Regions from separate parts of the Yersinia mollaretii ATCC 43969 genome, predicted to be linked through region 2. Evidence: riboswitches for the same ligand, from Rfam matches in the RefSeq annotation. Region 2 holds a riboswitch; each other region holds the start of a gene.

Region 1 (6,750 bases), 1.2 Mb from region 2:
CTCCTTAACGATATAATACCAATAGACGCAAAATAAGGAGATAGCGCGGTGACAAATATTGAAATGGAGAAAGAACTATTAGCTAACGGTTTTACGGAAAAAGAAGTTAATCGATTAAAGAAAGTTCTGACCCATAAGCATGTTAATGATGCTGGAGGTGAGACTTTAGAATCACTAATTCTTGATTTAAAAAAAGGTTTTATTCCTAGCTGCATTGTTATTGGAATTATTCCATTATTATATCCACTAATAGTTACCGAACCTATTAGAATAGGGGTAATAGCTTTCTCAGTAGTTGCAATGATTTTATTATTTAGTGTTAATTTAATTAACCCAATTAAATTGTCATATAAGTCATATGTGTTTTTAAAAAAGAAAAACAGAAATGAAGGGGAATAACTCCCCTTATATGTTATTTTAAATAAATAACATCGTCATGTTCGTTAATATCTGAAATGATACGAACTTTATTTCCAGCACCAGCAATTTTCAGTAGTAAAGCACCCTGACTCATTTTTGTATAGTTTCTATAGTAATCACTCGGAATATATTTAAATAATCGCCATATATCAGGTTTTAAACTCAGAGCAGCCACACCATACAGTGATGATGCCATATCTACAGCATGATAAGCCATCGATCCTGCTTTTGGCTCAAATCCCATAAACTTAGCGGTTATTCTGTAACCTTTTTCCATAAACCCTACATAGTTATCTTGACCGAGTAAATGATATACTTTTTCAGCGACTGTACTAGCACCACTAAGCGTTAAATGTACACCAGCCAATTTTCCTATAACAAATCCCGACTTTACTATAAGTCCTGCCCCTGAAAGAGCTTGTAATCCCCCACCGACAACACCAATGGCATTTATGGTATAACCAATTTCATTATTATATTTTTCCATATTAATCGTCATATAGACTTTTGCTCTATCCAGCGAAAGCATAGTGCCTTGCCTTTCTATATTGGCACACTCCTCTTGGATATTATTGATCGCAACACGGCACTCCGAATCGGTTTTTGCATTACGAATAATGTTTAGGTTGCCATCGGACAGTTGTTTTACTTCACTTTCAAATCTCGCTTTAAGGAAGAAATCCTTAATGTGGCGGGAGGAAACAATCTTTGCTGTTTTCATTAAGTCATTGGCTGCCGAGTGAGCCAATGCAAGAAAGTAATTATTATCCCTTTCTCTTCTATTTAAGTAAATGTCCATAAAGCATCATCCATAATTAAATTCACAAAAAAGAGAGAATATCTTATCTTCCAACCGGTATCACTGGGCCGCCTACTCATAGAGGTCTATTTCAGCCTTTACGCGGGTTTATCTCTCTATTTTAAGAATACGCCCCGAGCGTTAATCTGATTTATTAATATCCTATGGGTATTTAATATTGGATAGTTATTGACTGCATTTACTGACTCACAAATATCTTATCGACCAACAATACCCTTTCCCCTATTCAAATTAATCTCTACAATAGCGGCGTCTCAACGGGGTGCTAAATTGCAGAAAACGGCAAGTTAGCTGAGAGCAAACCCGTCGAACCTGATCCGGTTAACCCCGGCGGAGGGATTTGAGAAAAATAACGCCGGATCAGCACCTTGCCGCTGTTATTAACCGCCTCAGATACCTTTGCCACCTTTATTCTTAAGGAGTGCAAAGTGTTTAAACGCATGATTCCCTGTCTGTTTTTACTGTCTGCGGCCGCTGTTGCTGCCGATAAACCCACCCTCACGGTCTACACCTATGATTCCTTTGCTGCCGAATGGGGGCCGGGGCCAGCTATCAAAAAAGCCTTCGAAGCCGAGTGCGATTGCCAGCTTAAATTTGTGGCACTGGAAGATGGTGTTTCACTGCTGAATCGCCTGCGGATGGAGGGGAAAAACAGTCAGGCCGATGTGATTTTAGGCTTAGATAACAATCTGGTGCAGGCGGCGGAGCAAACCGGCCTGTTCGCGCCAAGTCAGGTGGATACCCGCGCACTGACACTGCCTGAGCCGTGGCAGAACAAAACCTTTGTCCCTTACGACTATGGCTACTTTGCTTTTGTGTATGACAAAAACAAACTGAAAAACCCGCCAAAAAGCTTGGAAGAGTTAGTCAGCAGCAAAGCGCCGTGGCGGGTGATTTATCAAGATCCCCGTACCAGCACGCCGGGCCTCGGCTTAATGCTGTGGATGCAAAAAGTGTATGGCGATAAAGCCCCGCAGGCGTGGCAAGCGCTGGCGAAGAAAACCGTCACCGTCACCAAAGGCTGGAGCGAAGCATACGGCCTGTTCCTGAAAGGCGAAGGGGATCTGGTGCTGAGCTACACCACCTCTCCGGCTTACCATCTGATTGAAGAGAAGAAAAGCAACTATGCCGCTGCCGATTTCAGCGAAGGCCACTACCTACAAGTGGAAGTCGCGGGCCAATTGGCCTCTAGCAAACAGCCGGAGCTGGCACAGCGCTTTATGCAATTTATCGTGACCCCCGCTTTCCAAAATCATATTCCCACTGGCAACTGGATGTATCCGGTAATCAAAATGGACCTTCCGGCGGGGTTTGACACCCTCAACGTGCCGCAAAAAGCATTGCAGTTTGATGCCAAAGAGGTAGCCGATAACCGTGGCAAATGGATTCAAGCATGGCAATCCGCCGTCAGCCACTGATCCCGCCATGGTTATGGCCGGGGCTGCTCGCCGCTGCACTGATCGTCGGTGTCGCCTTATTGGCGTTCACCGCCATCTGGCGACATGCGCCTGCGGCAGACTGGCAAAACATTTGGCACGATAGCTATCTGTGGCATGTGATTCGCTTTACCTTCTGGCAGGCGTTTCTCTCGGCGCTGCTGTCGGTGATACCCGCTATTTTTCTGGCGCGCGCCCTGTACCGCCGCCGCTTTCCCGGTCGCCAACTGATGCTACGCTTATGTGCCATGACACTGGTGCTGCCAGTGTTGGTGGCCCTGTTCGGCATCCTGACGGTCTATGGCCGCCAAGGTTGGTTGGCGGGGCTGTTTGGCTGGCTCGGCGTGGATTACCGCTTCTCGCCCTATGGTTTGCAAGGCATTTTGCTGGCGCATATTTTCTTTAATATGCCGCTGGCAACCCGCCTGTTGTTGCAATCACTGGAGGGCATCGCCGTGGAGCAACGCCAGCTCGCCGCACAGTTGGGCATGAGTGGCTGGCAGCATTTTCGTTGGGTCGAGTGGCCCTACCTGCGCCGCCAAATTCTGCCCACTGCCGCACTGATTTTTATACTCTGTTTTGCCAGCTTCGCCACCGTGCTGTCACTGGGCGGAGGGCCACAAGCCACCACCATTGAGCTGGCGATTTATCAAGCGCTGAGCTACGACTATGATCTGGGCCGCGCCGCATTACTGGCGCTGATCCAACTGGGCTGCTGCCTTGGCTTGGTGGTGCTGAGCCAACGGCTAAATTCGGTTCTGGCGGTGGGCAATACCCACGGGCAGCAGTGGCGCAGCCAGCAAGACAGCTTTTGGTCGCGCATCAGCGATACACTGCTAATTGGTGCGGCTTTGTTATTGATGGTTCCCCCGTTGCTCGCCGTTGTCATTGATGGCAGCAATCAAACGATAGTGACCGTGTTGCAGCAACCGGCACTGTGGCAAGCCTTTTTCACCTCATTGACCATCGCCATTGGGGCCGGATTGCTCTGTGTGATCCTGACCATGATGCTGCTGTGGAGCAGCCGTGAGCTGAAACTGCGTCAGCAAATGGCTTACGGGCAGGCGCTGGAAGTGAGCGGCATGGTGATTCTGGCGATGCCGGGTATCGTGCTGGCGACGGGCTTCTTCTTGCTGCTCAATGACACATTGGGCTTGCCGCAATCCCCTTACGCGCTGGTGATCCTGACCAATGCACTGATGGCGGTGCCCTATGCCTTGAAAGTGCTGGATAACCCAATGCGCGATCTGGCGGAGCGCTATACGCCGCTCTGTTTATCACTGGATATTCGCGGCTGGCACCGATTGCGCCATATTGAACTCAGCGCCCTGAAGCGCCCGCTAGCGCAAGCGCTGGCCTTTGCCAGTGTGCTCTCCATCGGCGATTTTGGTGTGGTGGCGCTATTTGGAAATGAGCATTTCCGCACCTTGCCATTTTATCTCTATCAGCAGATAGGCTCTTACCGCAGTAATGATGGCGCAGTGACCGCCTTGCTCCTGCTGTTGCTCTGCTTCCTGCTGTTTACTCTGATTGAACGACTGCCGAGCCGCCATGTTAAAACTTGAGAAAATCACCTATCTCTACGAGCACTTACCGATGCGCTTTGATTTATGCATTCAGCCCGGTGAGCGGGTGGCGATCCTTGGCCCCAGTGGCGCAGGTAAAAGCACCCTGCTGAGCCTGATTGCCGGTTTCTTAGCGCCCGCCAGTGGTCGCATGTTACTGAATAGTCAGGATCACACCACCACCGCACCCGCCCAACGGCCAGTCTCGATGCTGTTTCAGGAGAATAATCTGTTCTCGCACCTCACGGTGGAGCAGAACATTGGGCTGGGGCTGCATCCGGGGCTGAAACTCAATCAACAGCAGAAGCAGTTATTGAGCCAGATCGCCCAGCAGGTGGGACTGGAGGCGTGTCTCGACCGCCTGCCAGCGCAACTCTCCGGTGGTCAACGTCAACGGGCCGCCCTCGCGCGCTGTCTGGTACGCAGCCAGCCCATTCTGCTGCTGGATGAGCCATTTTCTGCGCTGGATCCCGCATTGCGCAATGAAATGCTGCAACTGGTCGATCAGGTATGCCGCCAGCGTCAACTGACACTGCTGATGGTGTCCCACAATTTGGATGATGCCGCGCGCATCGCCGACCGCACTTTGTTAGTGGTCGATGGCCGCATTTACTACGACGGCCCGACGCAGGCACTGGTCAGCGGCAGTGCACCCGAAGCCAGTGTGCTGGGGATTAGCCACCCAGCACCTTCCACAGCAAATGGCGATACACCGGCATAATCGGCTGCATATGCAACCAGACAAAACTGGCGATCGCCAGCGCAATGGCCAGCACGGTCACCCAGCGCAGTCGGGCAAGAGGCAGCCACTTGCTCAGGCGATCGGGGCTGCGTTTACCAAAACGCCACCAGCGCCATGATAACCAGCACGCCAGCCAAATCAGCAGCACCACAGCCACTAACAGGCACTTAAACATAAAGCTGTTGGCGCTCGGCGGGATATCAATGGCAACACCGGCCAGAATGCCGGGGAAGAAATAGACTGGCGGCCAAGTGAGGCAACCAATCACATTCGGTAGCGCGAATTTTGCTGGCGGCAGATTCAGCATCCCCGCCACCATCGGCACAATAGGCCGCGCCGGGCCGATAAAGCGCCCCAGCAGTACCGTCGCCATGCTGTGGTTGTGTAGCGCGTGTTCGGTTTTCGCCAGCATCGATTTATGTTTTTTCAGGAAAGACCAGCGGTGCAGCGGCTCTTTGAAGCGGCGGCCAATAAAGTAGGAGAGCCAATCGCCGGTCAGGCAACCGACAGTGGCGGCAGCCCAAGCCCAATAAAAATCCATCTCCCCACTGCCAATCAGTGCCCCCACGGTGGTCATCATGATCGTGCCGGGCAGTAGCATCCCCACCAGCGCTAAAGATTCAAGAAAAGTGACGAGCATGACGACAAATAGCGCGAAAGCCAGAGATTGTGTCAGTAAATGCAGTAAATAGGCTTCCATAAATGTGTCCGTTGGTTAACAACCCTGTTGAATGCGCGGGGGATTGTCCGACCCCTTTGCTGATGAGTCAATCACCTCATTGTATGAATCAGTGACCAGCCATCATTGAAATAGACAATTACTGTATAAATACCCATACTAAGAGAACTTAAGCTCGGGCGACAAATAAAATAGCCTGAACATAATTTGGATCGTTTCTCTTTACTAAAGGTAGCACTGTGGGGCAAACCCGTCAGGGCTTCCTGCTCACCCGCCACTGGCGTGACACGCAGGCAGGCACCGAAGTTGAATTCTGGTTAGCCACCGATGAAGGGCCGCAACATGTCAGGCTGCCGCCTCAGCCATCGGTCGCCTTTATCCCGGCCGAACAGCGGCAACGGGCTGAAACCCTGCTGTGCGATGAGCGCCGCTGGCAACTCCGCCCCCTTGAGCTGACCGATTTCCATCAGCGCCCAGTACTGGGGCTGTACTGCACACAGCATCGCCAATTAATCCGCCTAGAGAAACTGCTCAGAGAAGGTGGCGTGAATGTGTATGAAGGTGACATTCGCCCGCCAGAACGTTTTCTGATGGAGCGCTTTATTACCGCGCCAGTCTGGTTCAGCGGTGAGGACAACGGCAACGGCCCGCTGCTCAATACCCAAATGAAACCGGCGGAGGAGTATCGGCCCACACTCAAACTGCTGTCGCTGGATATCGAAACCAGCGAACACGGCGAACTTTATTGCATTGGGTTAGAAGGCTGTGGTCAGCGGCAGGTTTACATGCTCGGGCCGCCCAATGGTGATGATGCTGGTAGTGGTAATAGTGCTGGTAGTGGTAATAGTGCTGGTAGTGGTAATAGTGCTAAAAGCGCCGCACTGGATTTCAATCTGGAGTATGTCGCCAGCCGCCCGCTGTTGCTGGAAAAGCTGAATCAATGGCTGGAGCGGTATGATCCTGATGCCATTATCGGCTGGAATCTGGTGCAGTTTGATCTGCGCGTGCTGCAAAAACACGCGGATCGCTATCAGATTCCGCTGCGCTTTGGCCGTGGCGGTAACCTGCTGGAGTGGCGTGAGCACGGT
Region 2 (6,750 bases):
CCAAGCTGCTCATCGCCATCGATCAGGGGTTGTACTGCCAGAGATTGCACTGCGCCGTTATTGTTCTCTAGCGGCTGAAAATGCCCACATAGGCGACTCTTGGCGACACCAATCGTCGGCACATCCACTAACAGACCAAAATGGCTAGCAACCCCTAAACGGCGTGGATGCGCGATGCCCTGCCCATCCACAAAAACCAGATCAGGCCGTTGCTGGAGCTGCGCCCAAGCGGCTAATAATGCAGGATATTCACGAAAAGAGAGTAAACCGGGGATATACGGCAGTGAAGTTTCTACCCGCGCAATCTGATATTCCACCAGCTCGAGCGAGGGATAGCGCAAAATCGCGATAGCAGCACGGGTCACCTCCCCCTGCTGCTCGAAGCCGACATCAGCGCCAGCAATAAAGCGCACTTGCTCATCAATACAGCCATCTTCGAGGATAACCTCAGATGCCCGCTGTTGCTGCTCTGCCCGTAGCGCTTTGGTATCCATCCTCTGGCGACCTATTCAGATAATTTATTGGTGATAAGGCTGCGATAACGTATGCACCGCCTTAACAAACGCGCCGGCATGTTCTGGCGGGACATCCTGATGAATGCCGTGGCCCAGATTAAAGACATGCCCTTCGCCTTGCCCAAAACTGGCTAAAATGGTGCTGACTTCTTGTTCAATACGCGCAGGGGGAGCATACAGGATGGAAGGGTCCATATTGCCTTGCAGCGCAACTTTGTCACCCACGCGGCGGCGCGCGTCGGCAAGATCGGTGGTCCAATCCAGCCCCAGCGCATCACAACCGGTAGCGGCCATCGCTTCCAACCACTGCCCGCCGCCTTTGGTGAACAAGGTGACTGGGACGCGGCGACCGTCGTTTTCACGGATCAGGCCGTTGACGATTTTATGCATGTAATTCAATGAGAAATCGAGATAATCGCGGCCAGTCAGCACACCGCCCCACGTATCAAAGACCATGACGGACTGCGCGCCCGCCTTGATTTGCGCATTGAGATACAAAATGACGCTATCGGCCAGTTTATCCAGCAACAGATGCAGCGTTTGTGGTTCGGCGTACATCATTTTTTTCAGTTTGGTGAAAGCCTTGCTACTACCGCCCTCGACCATATAGGTTGCCAGCGTCCATGGGCTGCCGGAGAAGCCAATCAGTGGCACTTGCCCTGCCAGCTCACGGCGAATCGTCCGCACCGCATTCATGACGTAACCCAACTCCTGTTCAGGATCGGGGATCGGCAACTTTTCAACATCGGCACGGCAGGTAATCGGCGACTGGAAACGGGGGCCTTCGCCGGTTTCAAAGTAAAGCCCCAGCCCCATTGCATCCGGGATAGTCAGAATGTCTGAAAATAGAATCGCCGCATCCAACGGGTAACGACGCAATGGCTGCATCGTCACTTCACAGGCTAACTCGGCATTTTTGCACAGTGACATAAAATCCCCGGCAATGGCGCGGGTGGCTTTATATTCTGGCAAATAGCGGCCCGCCTGACGCATCATCCATACTGGCGTGACATCGACCGGTTGACGCAATAAAGCCCGCAGATAGCGATCGTTTTTCAATTCATTCATGGTGAAGCTCCCTTAATTACCTAGCGACCATCTTTTATTGGGCTGCATTGTAGCATGTCAGATTCAGCTTTCCTGCTCATGGCGACACAAGACCACCGTATCTTCAATCAGCCTGCGTGCCACGGTGCCCGGCGGCGGCAGTAAGGGTAATTGGTCGTAGCGATACCAACCGGCATTCAGCAGCTCTTTCGGATCGTGCCGCAGTTCACCGCTGTCATACTCCGCCATATACGCCACCATGAGCGAGTGCGGAAAGGGCCAAGGCTGCGAGGTGACATAGCGCAGATTTTTGATGTGGATATTGCTCTCTTCCAACACTTCGCGGGAGACCGCCTGCTCTAAGGTTTCGCCCACTTCGACAAAACCGGCCAACACGGTATTGATGCCGCCGCGATGCCGCACATGTTGTGCCAATAAAATTTCATCACCACGGCGAATAGCGACAATCACGCAAGGGGCGATTTGCGGATAATAGCGCTCGCGGCAGTGGTTACACAGGCAAGCCCATTCGGTGCGGCTGGCATGCATTTGATGACCACAGTATCCACAGAAACGATGGGAGCGATAAAACTCTGCTAGCTGCACACCGCGCCCGGCCAGTTGGAACAAACCACGATCAACATCCAGTAATTGACGCACAGAGCCCATGTCGGTCGGCATTAGCTGACGAATCAACCAAACCGCCTGCCCCTGCCACTCCCCTATCTGTCTGGCGGTTGCGCCCTGTAGCGACCAATTGGCGGCATTGCCTTGCGGCAGCTCCCCTTTCGGTAGCCATAACTTGTTTTCATGGCTGACGATCCACCAGCCACTCTCTTTACCTGTAAGCTGTAGTTCCATATCGTTGTTGCACAACCTCGACTTCACTGGCAATCTAGAAACTGGCTTGTTACTTTTTTGTAACTCATTATTACTTCACGGAGTCGTTCATGCTCAATCGACTGGAAAGCTTGACTCAACGCGTTGGCGGCAGTAATGAATTAATTGATCAATGGCTTCATGCACGTAAAGAACTTTTAGTTTCGTATTGCACCGTGATCGGTATTAAGCCGCGAAAAGAAAAGCATACCCCGCTTAATGAAAAAGCGCTGGAGAACTTTTGTCATAATCTGGTGGATTATCTCTCTTCTGGTCATTTTCACATCTACGACCGAATTATCAAGCAGGTAGAAGGCGAGTCCAGCCCAAGAATGGCGCTGACCACCAAAGTTTACCCCGCGTTGAAAAATAACACCCAAACTATCATGTCATTCCATGATCGCTATACCAACATCGAAATCGATGATGATAGCTGCGCCGAGTTCCAGCAGGCGCTCTCCGATATTGGCGAAGCTCTCGACGCCCGTTTCCAGTTAGAAGACCAGTTAATTAAGTGGGCAGCAGAGTCTTGGCAAGCCGCTCAGCCAGAAAATAAAAAGAGTCAGGCCAATTAACCGAATACCGTAATAGTCAGCGCCATTGTCGCAGGCCATTTGGATTTGGAGCACCGCCCAAATTCAAAGTGGCAGGTAAAACAGCTTACGGCCCGCTATTGCAGTTTTAATACAACCTCATATACTGAGGATTCTTGTCGGAGTGCCTAGCGTCGGCTTTTAACAGCAAACGCAGGCTGAGACCGTTAATTCGGGATCCGCGGAACCTGATCGGGTTAGTACCCGCGAAGGGAACAAGAGTAATTTATCGCTACAGGCCCGGTCTCCCCTTCACAGGTGGCTTCCGGTCACTGGCCAACATCGTTACTCCCGCCAAGCTCCAGACAAGCAATTTTCCCTATACACCACACACTGGTAGGAATTTGCTATGTCTAATAATACAACGTCAGTCACCGCTAAAAGCTCATCACACTCGCGTAAAGCCACTCCTCGCAAACTCATTCCTCGCAAACAACAGCGCGAAGAGGCTCAACAGTTTATTGATACTTTGCAGGGCGTCACTTTCCCCAACTCCCAACGTATTTATCTGCAAGGCTCGCGGTCTGATATTCAAGTGCCGATGCGCGAGATTCAGCTTAGCCCGACCCTGATCAGCGGCAGTAAGGACTCACCTCGCTACGAAGATAATGAAGCCATTCCGGTTTACGACACCTCCGGCCCTTATGGCGACCCCCTCGCTAAACTGGATGTGCATGTGGGGTTGCCCAAACTGCGCGCCAGTTGGATAGCCGATCGTCAGGATACCGAAGCCCTCACCTCCGTCAGTTCAGGCTTTACCCAGCAGCGTTTAGCGGACGAAGGTTTAGATCATCTGCGCTTTGAGCACTTACCCAAGCCGAAAAAAGCCATTGAAGGCAAGTGCGTCACCCAACTGCACTACGCTCGCGCGGGGATTGCCACGCCAGAGATGGAATTTATCGCCATTCGTGAAAACATGGGGCGAGAAAGAATTCGCGGTGAAGTCTTACGCCACCAGCACCCTGGGCAGAATTTCGGCGCTAATTTGCCGGAGAACATCACGGCAGAATTCGTGCGCCAAGAGGTCGCTGCGGGCCGCGCCATCATCCCCGCCAATATTAACCACCCTGAAGCTGAGCCGATGATTATTGGTCGCAATTTCTTGGTCAAAGTGAACGCGAACATCGGTAATTCGGCGGTGACCTCCTCCATCGAAGAGGAGGTGGAAAAACTGGTGTGGTCAACGCGCTGGGGGGCCGACACCGTAATGGACTTATCGACTGGGCGCTATATTCATGAAACCCGTGAATGGATTTTGCGTAACAGTCCAGTGCCAATCGGGACAGTCCCTATTTATCAGGCGCTGGAAAAAGTGAATGGTGTGGCCGAAAACCTGACATGGGAGATGTTCCGCGATACCTTGCTGGAGCAGGCGGAGCAAGGGGTGGATTACTTTACTATCCACGCTGGCGTGTTGCTGCGCTATGTACCAATGACCGCCAAACGTCTGACTGGCATTGTCTCTCGCGGCGGTTCCATCATGGCTAAGTGGTGTCTATCTCATCATCAGGAAAATTTCCTGTATCAGCATTTCCGCGAAATCTGCCAAATTTGCGCTGCTTACGACGTTTCACTCTCACTGGGTGATGGCTTACGCCCCGGTTCTATTCAGGATGCCAATGACGAGGCCCAATTTGCTGAATTACATACACTGGGTGAATTAACCAAAATCGCGTGGGAGTATGACGTTCAGGTGATGATCGAAGGCCCCGGCCACGTGCCGATGCAGATGATCCGCCGCAATATGACCGAAGAGCTGGAGCACTGCCATGAAGCGCCGTTTTACACCTTGGGGCCGCTAACAACCGATATCGCGCCGGGTTACGATCACTTCACCTCAGGCATTGGCGCGGCGATGATCGGCTGGTTTGGTTGCGCCATGCTCTGTTACGTGACACCGAAAGAGCATCTGGGCTTGCCGAATAAAGACGATGTGAAGCAGGGGCTGATCACTTATAAGATTGCTGCTCACGCCGCCGATCTCGCCAAAGGCCACCCCGGCGCGCAGATCCGCGATAACGCCATGTCCAAAGCCCGCTTTGAATTTCGCTGGGAAGATCAGTTCAATCTGGCCCTCGATCCTGAAACCGCGCGCGCCTATCACGATGAAACTCTGCCGCAAGAGTCCGGCAAAGTGGCCCACTTCTGCTCGATGTGTGGGCCGAAATTCTGCTCAATGAAAATCTCGCAAGAAGTGCGCGACTATGCCGCTACGCAAGAACTGGCCGCGGCACAAGAGTTGGCAGCCGCGCAAGAGCTGGGCGCCACACAAAACGAGGCCATCACGGCACAACCCATCCAGATTCAACAAGCGGGCATGGCGCAGATGTCGGCTGAATTCCGCTCTCGTGGCAGCGAGTTGTACCACAGCGCCACTCTCCGGCAGATCGAGGTTAACGATGAACAAGCCTAATGCCCCCTTTGCCGCCACGGAACACCGATTGGGTTTGTACCCGGTGGTGGATTCACTGCTCTGGATCACTCGGCTATTGGCCAGCGGTGTGACCACTATCCAATTGCGGATCAAAACATTAGATGAAATTCAGGGGGAGCAGGATATTGCTGCTGCCATTGCATTGGGAAAACGCTATAACGCCCGCTTATTTATCAATGACTACTGGCGGCTGGCGATAAAACACGGCGCTTACGGCGTTCATCTGGGGCAAGAGGATCTGGAAGTGGCGGATTTGGTGGCGATTCAGCAGGCCGGATTACGGCTGGGCGTGTCGACCCACGATGAGCAGGAGTTGGCGCGCGCGCGTGAGTTGCGCCCTTCCTATATCGCCCTCGGCCATATTTTTCCGACGCAAACCAAACAGATGCCTTCATCGCCACAGGGGCTAGCGGCCTTAACCCGCCAAGTGATTAATACACCTGATTACCCCACCGTGGCCATTGGCGGCATCAATCTGGAGCGTGTTCCTCAGGTGGTCGCCAGCGGTGTAGGCAGCGTTGCGGTGGTGAGCGCCATTACGCAAGCTGCCGACTGGCAGCACGCAACCGCGCAGTTACTGCGACTGGTGGAAGGTAAGGAGTCAACTTATGCACGATAACGCGTTGAGTGATCAGGACTTTCTGCGCTATAGCCGCCAGTTGCTATTGGAAGATCTCGGCCCTGAGGGGCAGCAAAAACTCAAACAGGCTAGCGTACTGATTGTCGGTCTGGGCGGCCTTGGCTCACCCGCCGCACTCTATCTCGCCGCCGCGGGCGTCGGTAAATTGTGGCTGGCCGATGATGACGCCTTGGAGATAAGTAACTTACAGCGGCAGGTGCTCTATCGCACGGCGGATATGGGTCAAAACAAGGCCAAATTAGCGCAGCGCCACTTACAAAGTCTGAACCCGCAGATAGAGGCGATCACCCTCGATCAACGGCTGGCGGGCAGCCCCTTGACCGAGGCGGTGGCGGCGGTGGATTTAGTACTCGATTGCTGCGACAACATGGAAACTCGCCATCAAGTGAATGCCGCCTGTGTGCACGCGGGCAAGCCCCTGATCAGCGGCAGTGCCGTCGGGTTCAGCGGCCAATTGCTGATTATCGACCCCCCTTATGCCCACGGCTGCTACGCCTGCCTGTATCCCAGCAAAGAGACGCAGCAGCGTAACTGCCGCACCGCCGGAGTCTTGGGGCCAGTGGTCGGGGTGATTGGCACTTTGCAGGCATTGGAGGCGATCAAAATGCTGGCAGGGTTGCCCTCGGCGCTCAGTGGAAAATT
Region 3 (6,750 bases), 1.0 Mb from region 2:
CTCCTACTCTGGCCGAGCCAAAGAGCTGGATCTGATTCTGCCCTTGCTGGCGGACAGTCATATTCCGGTGATTGCCATCACTGGCGGCAAAGAGTCCCCCTTAGCGCTCAATGCGGCCTGTGTGCTGGATATTAGTGTTGAGCAGGAAGCTTGCCCGATGGGACTCGCCCCGACATCCAGCGCGGTGAATACCCTGATGATGGGGGATGCACTGGCAATGGCATTAATGCGCCATCGCGGCTTCAATGCCGAAGATTTTGCCCGCTCACATCCGGGCGGCAGCTTGGGTGCACGCTTGCTCAACCGCGTCCATCATTTGATGCGAACCGGTGATCGCCTGCCAGTGGTGAATGAGTCCGACAGTGTGATGGAGGCAATGTTAGAGCTTAGCCGTACCGGATTGGGCTTGGTGGCCGTGTGCGATCCCGATCAGCGAGTGGTGGGCGTGTTCACTGATGGCGATTTGCGCCGCTGGTTGGTCAAAGGCGGTACGCTGCAACAACCGCTGGCAGGCGCAATAACGCGGCCGGGTTACCGACTACCTGAACAGTGGCGTGCTGGCGAAGCGCTGGAAGCACTGCACCAGCATCATATCAGTGCGGCACCCGTGGTGAATTTGGACGGGAAACTGGTCGGCGCGATTAATCTGCATGACCTGCATCAGGCCGGTATTGCTTAATGATGGTGGAGGAGCAAGGTGATCACCATCCTGCTCCGCATTCATTATTCGTCGCCAAAGATTAACGCCAATTAGGATCTTGCTGTAACTGCTTTTTCAGCATGGCCTGAATAGGCTCATCAGGGCGGCCCAGCCACTGATAGGTGGCAAACTGGCTCGGGTTATCCTGCGCTTGCGGCTTGTCTTCCACCGTGACTCTCATCCCCCAAGCCTGCCAAACTTGCTTCTTATTCTGGCTAAACGCCACCCACATAAAATTATTGCTGCAATCATGGGGCTTACAAATTCGGCCCACTTTATACTGCTGCCCTTCCCACGTGATCACCTCATACGGCGCTGACGTCCCCACCCCTTTGCGCGCCCATGCGGGTAAGTTTTTCTGGCTCTTGGTCATTTTCTGCCAGCTATTTTTATAAACCGGCTGTTGCAGCAAATCCGCCATGGTCGGCAGGAGTTTCGCGGGCGCGGCCTGAGAAGGGGTCGGTACTGAATTAGGGGGTGATGGTGTACTGGTTGATTGCGCGAAGGCCCAGGAGCTGGCACTGAGTATCGCCGCTGCAACAAGACAATGGAGGGTTTGATGACCTTTCATTATCGAAATCCTTATGATCTGATTAATCTATTCGCCGGGGTATTAACCGCGATCCCAGTGCAACTGATTTGCAGGCGTCGTGTTGGTTTGCCTGTCTATGACCATCAACGGTAGAAAAAGTTGATCCATAGCACGAATTTTCATCCTAATTCCAGTTATACCACAATCGGTATGACAGCTTGAGTTAAGCTATGAACCAGATGATGATTGAGAAGGCCACGCCATGTTAACCTATGAGTTACCCGAAGCACCCGAGAAGCTGTATTACTCTGCCGGGGATGCCCATCCACTGGACAAACTTGAGACCGATAAAATCATCCAGATGGTGATCGACTTGGATGTCGCCAACTCAGACAGCGAACACTATGTCACCGGCTGGATGGGACTAAATAGTGTGGTAGTGGTGCGCAACTATCAAAATAAGCGCGGCACAGCTAACGGTTTTGTGGTGAATAAAGGCGATCGCTATCGGCTAAGTATTCAGTCGATTGAATTCCGCATCCCGAAAGCAGTTTTGTGGATGAGCTTTCGCCGCAAGCCGCGCACCATGGAGCTAATTACCTACGAAACGCTGGGTGAACAACCGAGTGGCATGCAGCAATACCGCAATATCCTTGATGAAGATCTGCTACAGCAGTTAGATGCCGATTGGCGCGAACTGAATGATTATCTGGGTGCTGCCTGTTGGCAACTGGAGAACGGCACCCCATTGTGGCAGCAAGCTCAACAGCAGATAACATCAGACGCGATCCGTCAGTTAGCTGATGCAGCCATCTTCCGCACTAAATCTTTGCAAGCCGATGGCGATTACGCTGGTTTCTGGGCTGGCGAGTACTTTTTCGCGGTCAGACAGCCCACAGCGAGCCATCCCCTGCCCGCAATCCAAATCTCTTGGCGCGAAGACGAGAAAGAGATTGGCAGCTATCAATTTGATCTGATCAATGATGAAGCCGGCGAGCCAACACTCTCACTGTGCATCCGCCCCCGTAAAGGTGCGGACAGTTATCTGCTTAACCGTTTTGATGCTCATCATCTGCAACGTGCCATCGCGATGTTTGCCATGATCCAGCGCCATTTGTTGGCGTAACCCCTGTGGCTTCAAGCACGAAGGGCATCCCCAAAGGCATTGGAACCACAGGTAGGCGGCCAGCGAAAGCATCCCGATAAGCTGACACCAGTCAGTGATTCGGGTAATTGAGCGCAGCTAACACCCCTGTGGTTTCAAGGACGAAGGGGATTACCACCATTGGTGGAAATGATGCACCGGCCCCACCCCCAGCCCCACTTCGAGGCTATCGGCCTGCTCCAATGCCCTTTGCAGATAGCCTTTGGCCGCTTCTACGGTATCACCCCAATTCGCGTGCCGTGGGCGCAATGCGGCCAGTGCCGCAGATAAGGTGCAACCAGTGCCGTGGGTATGGCGAGTGTTGACTCTGCGGGTCACAAAACGCTGCTCTCCTTGTGCTGTCAACAGCCAGTCGGGGCTATTTTCGCCAGTCAAGTGGCCCCCTTTCATCAGTACCCCCTGACAGCCTAGCGCCAGCAGCGCCCGCCCCTGCTCACACATCTCCTGTTCATCGCGGGCGAGTGGGCAATTGAGTAACGCCGCCGCTTCCGGCAAATTCGGCGTAATCAGATCAACCTGGGGTAACAGTTGTTGGCGCAGCGCAGCCACCGCCTCCGGTGCCAGTAGCGGATCGCCACTCTTCGCCACCATTACGGTATCCAGCACCACAAAGGCGATCGGATAACGGCGTAGTTGCGCGGCGACGACGGCAATAATGTCAGCATTCGCCAACATGCCTATTTTGGCGCTATCAATGTGTACATCACTCAGCACAGAATCCAGTTGAGCGGCGACAAAAGCGGGTTCGATGGGATAGACCGACTGCACGCCAGTGGTGTTTTGCGCCACCAGCGCAGTGATCACTGTGGTGCCGTAGGCTTGCAGAGCAGAAAAGGTTTTCAGGTCAGCTTGAATACCCGCGCCGCCACTGGGGTCAGTTCCGGCAATCGTGAGTGCATTAATGCGCTTCATGAATATGTCTCCATACTCATATCCGTAAGCGATAGTGCCAATAGCGAGGGTTTCACCGTGGCAACAGCAGAAAAAGCGGCAGGTTGAACGAACATATTCCTCCTAACCGGCGGTCAAGAAGGCGGAACCCTGCGGTGCCGAGACTTCCCTACGCTGGCATAATCCAGATCAGGTAATACGGGTAAAATCTCAGCCAAACCACTTTTAGTGGCGGGCACCCCGAGTCAGAATTGTTATTATCATTGGCAAGTGATAGAAGATCAATGATGCATTCGCAAAACCAATAAGTAAGACAACAATAGCCTCCTGTGCTGGAGAGATAACCGGAGAATGAGTATCGAGATTCGTCTGTATCAAGAGAGTGACCGCCCCTTTCTGCGCACTCTGTATCTGGCATCACGGCGAGCGGCCTTTAGCTGGCTGGATGGGGAGCATTTTCGTTTGGAAGATTTTGATCGTTCCACTATGGGAGAGACCGTTTTGGTCGCCATGGATGGTGATCGACATTTGGGTTTCGCCTCAATTTTTATGGAGGAGAGTTTCCTGCATAACCTGTTTGTTGATCCTACCGCGCAGCATCACGGGGCGGGCAAGGCATTATTACAAGCAGCACAAGCGCTATTTACCACACATGGTTCACTAAAATGTCTGGAAAAAAACCAGCGAGCGCTGACATTTTATCAAAAACAGGGTTGGGTAGTGATTGCGACGGGTAAGAGCAGTGACGGCGATTACGTTTTGATGCATTGGCATAATGAAAAAGTTAAATAAAGCACAGATAAAAAATAAAAAAGGGAGCCTAGCTCGCTCCCTCTGTTGGCTGAAAAAAGAGTGATGCCTTACTCCCCGCGTAGCGTTTTGACCTCATCCACTTTGATATTCAGTGTCGGTTGCCCAAACTGCTGAAGCAGATAATTGCTCAAACTCACCACCTGCTCATCAGTTAATGTCTCGGCAAAACCGGGCATAAATATCTCGCCATCGTTGGTTTTGCGCGACACCCCATGGAGGATCACATTGATCAGGTTATTGGGGGTATTGGCTCCGACCACTGAGTTCTTCATCAGCGAAGGATAGTAGCCGTCTTTCACGCCATCTCCCGTAAAGCTGTGGCACGTCGCGCAGTTCCCCAGATACAAACGCGCCCCGTCAGTCGTGTTATCCGCCTTGAATGGCACACCGCGCAAGGTATTGACGCTGGTTGCCGATTGGCCCCAATCCGAGCGGCTTTGGGTTTCGTCGTCAGGATTGAGCGGTTTCAATGTGCGCAGATACACCGCCATCGCATTGAGATCACCCTCCGTCAAGTGGCGAGTACTGTTTTCAATCACTTCCGCCATTGGGCCAGCCGCCTGCCCCTTGCCGTCGACATGCCCGGTGCGCAGATATTGCACAATTTGCGCCTGACTCCAGCCGCCAATCCCGGCGTGAGGGTCTGAGGTAATATTGAATGCCGTCCAGCCGTCAATTTCAGTGCCGCTATAAGCTTTGCTCTCTTTCATTCCCATAGTGATGTTGCGCGGCGTATGGCATTCACCACAGTGACCCAATGCCTCAACAAAGTAAGCGCCCTGATTCCATTGCGCATCTTTGCTGCTATCAGGCTGGAAGCGCTGCCCTTCAAAGTTCACCAGATTCCAGAACCACAATCCCCAGCGCTGATTGAAGGGGAAAGGCATCTCATTTTCGCGGTTTGGCTGATGGACCGCCGGCAGACTGAACAGATAGGCTTTGATCGCTTTAACGTCATCATTGGTTAGCAAGGTATAGGAGGTGTAAGGGAATGCGGGATAGAGATTCTCCCCGTTTTTGCCTTTCCCCTCATGCAACGCGCGCAGAAACTCCTCATCACTCCAACTGCCAATCCCCGTCTCTTTGTCGGCGGTGATATTGGGCGAATATAAGGTGCCCATGGGCGTTTTAAAAGCCAGTCCACCGGCAAAAGGTTTACCATTTTTAGTGGTATGGCACGCCACGCAGTCGGCGGCTTTGGTCAGGTACTCACCGCGTGCAATCAGGCTCTCGTCCGCACTGGCGTAGCCGCTGATGGCGAATCCCAAGGCGATAAGCAGGGGTTTTACTGAGTGACCCAGGGTTATTTTTTTCATGTCACACCTCGGTCTTCAATGTTTCAGCGATACGCAGGGAGAGTGCCGCGATCGTCAGCGTACAGTTCACTGAGCCGACGGTTGGCATCACACTGCTGCTGGCGATAAACAGGTTTTTATGGTCATGGGTGCGGCAATCGCTATCGACCACCGAATCTTTCGGGTCGTCGCCCATGATAGTGGTACCGGTGATATGGTTATTGTTGGCAAAATTATTATTGAATTTAATTTCAGTGCCGCCCATCAACCGCGCCGCTTCGGCGTAAATCTGTTGGGTGTGTACCGCACTTTTGCGGACGTAATCGTCCATTGCATAGTAGAACTCAGGTTTTGGAATGCCGATCGCATCTTTCTCTGTCGAACTGGGAATAATGCGGTTTTCTACGTGCGGCAGAATCTCGTGGAAGCTGTCGAACTGCACAAAACGCGCGGCTCGATCACGGATTTTGGCTTCAAGCTGTGGTCCAAGTTGCAAATCGCCCTGCTTAAGCAGCTCAATCGTCACTTGGTCAGTGCGCGATAAGTTAGATAAATGAATCTTTTTCGCCGCAAAATCAGCGCGGAAAGCCCCATCACGGAAGCCGACCATCGAGGTCATCTCCTGCGGCCCACGCCCCGGCCAAAGAGGTTCACTGGCCATAAAGGTGACCCCTGTCCCCGGATGATCCATCAGGTTGCGGCCCACCATATCTGAACTGTTACCCACGCCGTGCGGGTTCTTCTCACTGGTGGACATCAGCATCAGTTTCGGTATCTCAATTCCATTGGCGGCCAGCACAAAGAACTTACCCTCAGCCCGGTGCTGATTGCCCTGCGCATCCTTAAACAGTGCGGCGGTGATCTGCTGCTGGTCGTTCACTTCTAGCTTATAGACCACCGCTTGTGGGCGCACGATAGCCCCGGCAAGCTCCGCTTTCTCCACATGGGTGATGCCATTGTACATGGCCCCAATAGGGCAAATGGGCATACAGTTATTGTTGCCACAACAGGTCGGGCGGCCATCATAAGGGCGACTGTTACGCGCTACCGGCTCGGTCACCACATTAAAATGGGCATCGGTAAAGCCGCTCCCCGTAAAGCGGTTGCTGTTCAGCACCGTTTTGATGCGCTGCTCATTCCACGACAGCGGTAAAGGGGCCATCGGGTAAGGCTCACTGCGCGGCGATCCCAACTCTTCATCACTCGGCCCCCAAACACCCAACTCCTGCTCGGCACGTAAATACCATTTTTCCAGTGCGGCATACTCGATCGGCCAGTCGCGGCCAACGCCATACAGGGTTTTTAGCTTGAAATCATTCGGCAGGAAACGCCATGCCGATGCCGCCCAGTGCCA

What was found. A riboswitch is a leader RNA that binds a small molecule or an ion and turns the genes downstream of it on or off. The one in region 2 is predicted to bind thiamine pyrophosphate.
Positions count from the first base shown of each region.
Region 1: it holds a riboswitch for thiamine pyrophosphate, as region 2 does, so the genes downstream of both, thiB (thiamine ABC transporter substrate binding subunit) here and thiC (phosphomethylpyrimidine synthase ThiC) in region 2, are expected to answer to the same signal.
Region 3: it holds a riboswitch for thiamine pyrophosphate, as region 2 does, so the genes downstream of both, thiD (bifunctional hydroxymethylpyrimidine kinase/phosphomethylpyrimidine kinase) here and thiC (phosphomethylpyrimidine synthase ThiC) in region 2, are expected to answer to the same signal.

Region 1 is NZ_CP054043.1:2,009,991-2,016,740, reverse strand. Features, by position in the region: gene HRD69_RS08970 (hypothetical protein) at 49-399, shown strand; gene HRD69_RS08965 (DUF4225 domain-containing protein) at 413-1,219, opposite strand; TPP riboswitch at 1,489-1,597, shown strand; gene thiB (thiamine ABC transporter substrate binding subunit) at 1,669-2,658, shown strand; gene thiP (thiamine/thiamine pyrophosphate ABC transporter permease ThiP) at 2,634-4,241, shown strand; gene thiQ (thiamine ABC transporter ATP-binding protein ThiQ) at 4,228-4,962, shown strand; gene HRD69_RS08945 (DedA family protein) at 4,916-5,683, opposite strand; gene HRD69_RS08940 (DNA polymerase II) at 5,902-6,750, shown strand, end outside.
Region 2 is NZ_CP054043.1:835,803-842,552, forward strand. Features, by position in the region: gene nfi (deoxyribonuclease V) at 1-494, opposite strand, end outside; gene hemE (uroporphyrinogen decarboxylase) at 519-1,583, opposite strand; gene nudC (NAD(+) diphosphatase) at 1,647-2,423, opposite strand; gene HRD69_RS03655 (Rsd/AlgQ family anti-sigma factor) at 2,513-3,016, shown strand; TPP riboswitch at 3,145-3,266, shown strand; gene thiC (phosphomethylpyrimidine synthase ThiC) at 3,384-5,447, shown strand; gene thiE (thiamine phosphate synthase) at 5,434-6,087, shown strand; gene HRD69_RS03670 (HesA/MoeB/ThiF family protein) at 6,077-6,750, shown strand, end outside.
Region 3 is NZ_CP054043.1:4,422,544-4,429,293, forward strand. Features, by position in the region: gene gutQ (arabinose-5-phosphate isomerase GutQ) at 1-679, shown strand, start outside; gene HRD69_RS19660 (inhibitor of vertebrate lysozyme family protein) at 741-1,271, opposite strand; gene HRD69_RS19665 (hypothetical protein) at 1,495-2,358, shown strand; gene thiD (bifunctional hydroxymethylpyrimidine kinase/phosphomethylpyrimidine kinase) at 2,509-3,309, opposite strand; TPP riboswitch at 3,438-3,541, opposite strand; gene HRD69_RS19675 (GNAT family N-acetyltransferase) at 3,640-4,080, shown strand; gene HRD69_RS19680 (cytochrome c) at 4,149-5,417, opposite strand; gene HRD69_RS19685 (GMC family oxidoreductase) at 5,419-6,750, opposite strand, start outside.